2 linked regions of the Oceanispirochaeta sp. M1 genome follow. The protein of the gene in region 1 interacts with the protein of each later gene in a pairwise test. Links are inferred from orthologs where the notes say so. Each region holds a gene or a part of one and is shown in the gene's direction. Other genes may lie near its edges. The genes, in order: rlmKL and typA.

Evidence for each region.
Region 2: the proteins of rlmKL (region 1) and typA interact in binary tests that used the Escherichia coli proteins (3 or more experiments, as listed by UniProt). The link is inferred for Oceanispirochaeta sp. M1 from one-to-one orthologs.

Annotation. Positions count from the first base shown.
Region 1 is NZ_QQPQ01000020.1:46,950-50,275, forward strand. Bases 108-3,106 are described here. They hold rlmKL (bifunctional 23S rRNA (guanine(2069)-N(7))-methyltransferase RlmK/23S rRNA (guanine(2445)-N(2))-methyltransferase RlmL), read left to right. Parts: upstream 108-516; coding sequence 517-2,697; downstream 2,698-3,106. Other genes in these bases: DV872_RS15020 (FlgD immunoglobulin-like domain containing protein), read left to right, coding at 108-517; DV872_RS27125 (hypothetical protein), read left to right, coding at 2,737-2,871; DV872_RS15030 (hypothetical protein), read left to right, coding at 2,855-3,106. Also shown: more of DV872_RS15020, read left to right, coding at 1-107; more of DV872_RS15030, read left to right, coding at 3,107-3,326. UniProt on the Escherichia coli protein: Specifically methylates the guanine in position 2445 (m2G2445) and the guanine in position 2069 (m7G2069) of 23S rRNA. Methylation occurs before assembly of 23S rRNA into 50S subunits.
Region 2 is NZ_QQPQ01000009.1:141,030-144,287, reverse strand. Bases 60-2,990 are described here. They hold typA (translational GTPase TypA), read left to right. Parts: upstream 60-574; coding sequence 575-2,407; downstream 2,408-2,990. Other genes in these bases: DV872_RS08340 (3-ketoacyl-ACP reductase), read right to left, coding at 2,527-2,990; murQ (N-acetylmuramic acid 6-phosphate etherase), read right to left, coding at 60-323. Also shown: more of murQ, read right to left, coding at 1-59; more of DV872_RS08340, read right to left, coding at 2,991-3,258. UniProt on the Escherichia coli protein: A 50S ribosomal subunit assembly protein with GTPase and nucleotide-independent chaperone activity, required for 50S subunit assembly at low temperatures, may also play a role in translation.

The DNA of each region.
Region 1 (3,326 bases):
TCAGGGTGAACTGGTACAGTCTGCAGAAGATTACCCCTATGAGATCAGAGTAACAGACTTCCTGGGTCACTCAACAGTTGAATCAGGTAAGATACCCGTAGATATCCTTGTAATCAGAGATGGTAACCGACTAAAGGTTCAAATATCCAATATAACCTTCCAGCCCTATAAGGCCAGCCTTGTTGCATCGGGTGAACAGGGTGACAAAAACCAGGAGATTCTGAAACGTCTTGCGGAAGTCCTTAAAAAGTACGGTTCTTACAAGATCCTGGTTGAAGGCCATGCGGTGAGCGAGTATTATGACAATCCTGTCAGGGCAGCCCGGGAAGAGAAAGAAGAGCTTCAGCCACTTTCCCTTTCCAGAGCAGCCGTAGTCAAGGAATCCCTGAGTAAACTTGGGATTCAGGACAGCAGGATGGATGTCGCCGGTAAGGGCGGCACGGATCCCATCGTTCCCCACAGTGATCTGGAGAATAGATGGAAAAACAGGAGAGTGGAATTTATCCTCATTAAATAATGAAAACATATAAACTATTTGCCGCCTGTCCGGTGTATCTGGAAGACCTTCTTGAAGAGGAGGTTCTGGCACTGGGCGGGACAATCGATAAGAGAACAAGGGGAGGGCTCTCCTTTACGGCCTCCCTGGAGTTTCTCTATGAATTCTCTCTGAAGACCAGAATCGCCGGGCATCTGTTGCTGCGTCTGCATGAATTTGAAATTGACGGTCTTGACGCTATTACTGCGGGGGCTGCCGCGTTTCCATGGGACAGTATAATGAGGGAGGATGGAACATTTTCCTGCCGTTCAACTCTGAAAAGAAGCAAGATGAACCAGAAAATGGTCGCCCTGAAACTTAAGGACGGAATTGCCGACTTCTGGCGAGATAAAACTGGAAGCCGTCCTGATGTAGACAGAGAAAACCCTGATTATAACTTTCAGATTCATGTGCAGGAAGATAATTCAGCCGAACTCTACCTCGATCTCTCTGGAGACAGTCTTTCAAACCGGGGATACCGTCTGGATACAGCAAAGGCGGCTCTTCGTGAGAATACTGCTGCGGCTCTGCTGCTGCGTGCCGGATGGAAAGAGATGAGCAGTGAAGGCTCTATATTTCTGGACCCCATGTGTGGCAGTGGTACCATCCTGGTTGAAGCAGCTATGATCGCTGGTGGATTACCAGCTCAGCTTCATCGAAATCATTACGGATTTCTCCACTGGACAGAGCATGACCAGGATCTCTGGGAAGAGTGTATGGATCGTGCAGAACAGGAGTGGAAGGCAGGCCTTGAAAAACTCCCTCGGATTTTTGGATACGACAATGACCGTCATGCTATTGCCGCTGCAACAGAGAATATAAAAAGAGCCGGACTTGAAAAGTATATCCATGTAGAGAAACAGGAGCTATCAGATTTTCATTTCACAGAGGCTATGACGAAATCCCCCAGGGGACTCTTATTAACAAACCCTCCCTATGGTCATAGGATTGGTGATAAAGGGGCTCTCTATTCTCTCTACCGTGAACTGGGAGAGCTTGTTAAAAAAGAGGAGTTCAGCAATTGGCAGTTGACTGTAATCTCCGATGAAAAACCTCTAATCAAGTCCATAGGACTACGAAGCACCCGTGAAAATAAAGTGATGAACGGTCCTCTTTCCTGCTTTCTGGTACACTATGATCTTTTCAGTCATACAGAGAAAAAAGATAATTCTAAGACTGAACGCCTTCCTGTCTCTGAAATGGAGTGGTCTGATGAGGGTCGTCAATTCTTAAACCGCCTTTCAAAGAGAAGAAAACACCTTAAAAAATGGATGAAGCGTGAAGATGTAAGTTGTTATAGAGTCTATGACGCTGACCTTCCTAACTTTAATTTTGCCATTGATGTATACGAAGATAAATGGATTCATGTGCAGGAGTATAAACCGCCCCTTAGAGTTGATGAGGTGAAAGCCCAAAAGAGAGTCAGTGAAAGTTTAAAGATTCTCAGTGCACTCTTTGAAATACCAAAGCATCAGATATATCTAAAGCAGAAACACCGTCAGATCGGAAAGGAAAAGTATAGTACGCCTGAACCTAGAGGGGAACGTTTCCTTATAAAAGAATGGAATAAAAGAGTCTGGGTAAATTTTGCTGATTATCAAGATACAGGAATTTTTCTGGAACATAGGAATATCCGTCGTTGGTTGTTAGAGAACAGCAAGGAAAAATCTGTACTTAATCTTTTTTCCTATAGCTGTACTGCTAGTCTTATGGCTGCAGCTGGAGGAGCATCTAAAATTGTATCTGTAGAAAATTACAGGTCTTCTCTAAGCTGGGGAAAGGATAACTTCACTCTTAATAAACTGGAACCAGAAGATTATAAATTTGAAAAATCAGACAGCTTTGAGTATTTGAGAAACAATAAAGAATATTACGATATAATTTATTTGAATCCACCAAACTCTTTTAACAAAAAATCCAGAAACTCTGAATTTGATTTACAAAACGATCACGCAGGATTGATTCATCTTTGTATGAAGAGATTGAGACACGGTGGAGTTCTTATATTTTCAAATAATTACAGACAGTTTGTTATGGATAAGGTTCTGGAGGAGGAATATACAATTGAAGAGCAGAGTTCCTGGACCGTCTCTGACGATTTTCAGGGAAAGAAAAACGGCCACCGCTGCTGGTTTATCCGCGGAGCCGAAGTAAAAGAATAATCGTTGTATAAGTAAACATCTAAGTATATGATGATTAGTATGTTCTGGAGACGTATTATTTCAGCATTGATGCTCGGTGTAGGTGTAGCTCTGGTTTTAAGAAACCTGATGAATCTGGTTTCTCAGATCAGAGAGAAAAAGCGGAAAGAGGACGAAGATGCCGGAAGCAAATGAAAATGCAGAAGTTCAGGAAACAAAGGAACTTCCTTCTGTATTTCAAATGGATCTGCCCAAAAGAGAGGAATTCCTTTCTCAGGTAGGCAGTTTTACACAGGAACAGAGAAGGATATTTCACAGAATCTGTGATTTTTTTGATCCGTCTCTGGACTATAATCGCTTCGTTCTGCATGCCGGAAAAGATATCCTTTTTGCGAATAATCAGATTGAAATCCTGATGAAAAAGATTAAGAACGCCCATTATGGACTTCTTAAGTTTCAGGTCGTGGACGGGGAACTCAAGCCCAATAGAATAGTTATTACAAACAGAGACTCCATTGAGTTCTATACAAGTCTCATAGATGATGAAATTCAGAGAAATCTTCTGGATGAAAGCAAGCCCTTTCTTGCGATGGAGGAGCTGGAGGAACAGAACCTTACAGTTCCCTTTGATTTTGTAGATTCAATCGGCC
Region 2 (3,258 bases), on another replicon or contig:
GTCAGTGCCTCTTGTCCACCGGCAATTATGCCCTGAACCATTTCGGGATCGCTGCCGTATGTAGGCGGGCATTCTGAAGCATCTAATACCCCCAGGCGGCCGGATGTGCCTGCTCCGATGTAAAAAAGGCGGCCTCCCTTCTTAAATTGTTCTACTACTCTATCAACTAAAGGGCTTATCTGAGGGAGAGCCTTCTCCACGGCAAGGGGTACCTTTTTATCTTCATTGATTATTATTTCGAGTATTTCATGGCTATTCTTTGTATCAATGCCCAATGAGGCGGGATTGGCCTGTTCAGTAACAAGTTCTGATAAATTATCCATTTTTTTCCTCTGAATTTAATTAAAAATATTTTCATTCATGTGTCTCTAGAATAAAATTTATTTTCATATATGACAAGTTTATTCTTTTTGTTCTATTTTATTCTGCCACTAAGTCCTTTGGTCTATGGAATTTCCCATATTAATAGAGTACTGTGACTGGAATTATTTTATAGATATGGATTTAAGGCCTCTCGGCCTCAAGAATAAAACACCAGGATCGTAAATTGGTCCTGGTAGAATGGAGAAACGCATTGCCTCATAGAAATAATAGTTTTAACAAGAATCTTAGAAATATAGCCATCATTGCCCATGTAGACCATGGAAAAACAACTCTGGTGGACTCTATGTTCAAACAGTCCGGTACCTTCCGTGAAGGACAGGAAACAGAAGAACGTCTGATGGACAATATGGACCTGGAACGGGAACGCGGAATCACTATCGCTGCCAAGAACTGTTCCATCGACTGGAAGGGTATAAAAGTAAATATCCTTGATACCCCCGGACATGCCGACTTTGGAGGTGAGGTGGAAAGAGCCCTCTCCATGGTAGACGGTGTAGTTCTCCTGGTAGATGCCTCAGAAGGTCCCCTGCCTCAGACTCGTTTTGTTCTCTCCAAGGCTTTGGAGGCAGGTCTTTCAGTTATTGTAGTTATCAATAAAATCGACCGTCCCGATGCACGTCCCAAAGAGGTTTTAAGTGAAGTATACGACCTTCTGATCGACCTGGATGCCCACGATGATCAGCTTGAATGTCCCGTACTTTTTGCCGATGGACGTTCCGGGATTGCCAAGAAAAATTTTGAAGACGAAGCAGATAACCTTCATGTTCTGATGGACACCATCATTGAAGAAGTTTCTCCTCCCGCTTATAACGATGCAGAACCCTTTCAGATGCTGGTAACAGACCTGTCTTACTCCGACTACCTGGGACGCCTGGCAATCGGTAAGGTCGTTCATGGTCATGTTAAATCCAGAGACTCCTTGGTCTGTATCACAGAAGAGGCAAAGCAGGTTCCTCTGAATGTGTCAAAAATCCAGGTATACAATGGTCCCTCACTGGTAGAAACAGACAATGCCAGTCCTGGAGACATCATTGTACTTGCAGGTATCGACGATGTTCATATTGGAGATACCATCTGCACCCGTGAGGCTCCCAAGGCTCTGAAACGGATCACAGTCGATGAACCTACCGTTTCAATGCGCTTCTCACCCAATACCTCTCCCACCATGGGAACCGAGGGTAAGTTTGTTCAGTCCAGTAAAATCCGAGAGCGTCTCGAAAAAGAGACTATGCTCAATGTATCCATCAAGGTGGAAGAGTCTATTGATACGGATGGATTTATTGTTAAAGGACGTGGTGAGTTCCAGATGGTTATCCTAATCGAGACCATGAGACGAGAAGGCTTTGAGCTTTGTGTCGGACGGCCCGAAGTTCTCTTCCATCATAAAGACGGAAAGGTTCTTGAGCCCATTGAAACTCTCTATGTGGACTGTGAAGAGGTCTATACAGGAGTTGTTACCGAGAAACTCTCCAAGAAGAAAGGCCGGATGGTCAGCTATGTAAACCATGAGCACGGCCGTGTTCGTTTGGAATTTTCAGTTCCTGCAAGAGCACTTATCGGTTACCGTGATGAGTTTTTGACAGATACAAGAGGTACAGGAATTATGAACTCCCTGATCTCCGGTTATGAAGAGTATAGAGGGGACTTTCCGGATCGTACTTTGGGAGCTCTTGTGGCTGACAGAACTGGTGAGGCTGTTCCCTATGCCTTGTTCAATCTGGAACCCAGAGGAACACTTTTTATTCAGCCTGGTGATACCATTTATGAGGGTATGATTGTAGGTGAGCATAACAGAGAAAATGACCTGAATATAAATGCCAGTAAGACCAAAAAGCTTTCCAATGTCCGTGCCTCGGGTAAGGATGATGCGGTTGTACTGACACCCATAATTCCCCTGACTCTGGAACGTGGTATTCAGTTTCTCCGTGAGGATGAGCTGCTGGAAGTAACTCCCAAGTCTATCCGTCTGAGAAAGATTATCCTTTCTGCCTCAGAGCGGAAGATTAGTGGTAAGAAGAACTAATAGTTCCTTGGAATAAGAATAATCATGCCGGCAGAATCTGTAAATCAGATACTGCCGGTTTTTTTTGTCTTTCTTCTTTATAATGTCATGGTCAAGAAAAGTTGTAATTATTTTTGAATCTATAGCGCTGGAATATGCAGAGCCCCGTCCACATGTATGACCGAACCTGTTGAATAGGGGAAGTCTCCCGTTATCAGGCTGGCTGCGGCTTTGCCCAGATCTTCGGGTGTTCCCCAGCGTTTCTGTGGGACTAATCCTTCGGCGATAAGGGCATCATATTTGTCTTTAACGGCTCCTGTCATATCTGTCAGGATAATACCCGGTCTCAGTTCATAGACTCCGATATTCTCATCTGCCAGTCTCCTGGCAAAAAGCTGGGATGCCATGGAGAGTCCAGCTTTTGCTATACAGTACTCAGCTCTGTTGATGGAGACCATTTCAGATGAAACAGAAGTTATAAAAATCAGGCTGCGGAATCCTCTTTCAGAGAGGGGGAGGCTGAGCCAGTATTTTGAGACGGCCTGGCTGAGATGGAATGAACCCTTCAGGTTTGTAGCGATCAGGCGGTCGAAGGACTCCTCTGTCATATCCAGAATGTCTCTTCTCTCTTTGGGGGCCACACCCGCATTATTGACCAGACCGTGAAGATCACCGAAATGGGAGAGGACCTCTGATAAGAGTTTTTCTCTGCTCTTTGCGTTGCTTATATCACCCTGGAAGGCTTCAAAGCGGCCTGCATATCCGGCAGAGGAGGAGGCTTTCCGACATAGTTCCAGACTTTCTTGGGCTGCTTCACTGTTTCCTGCATAGTTCACTGCCACATCGAAGCCTTTTTCGGCCAGTTTGAGGGC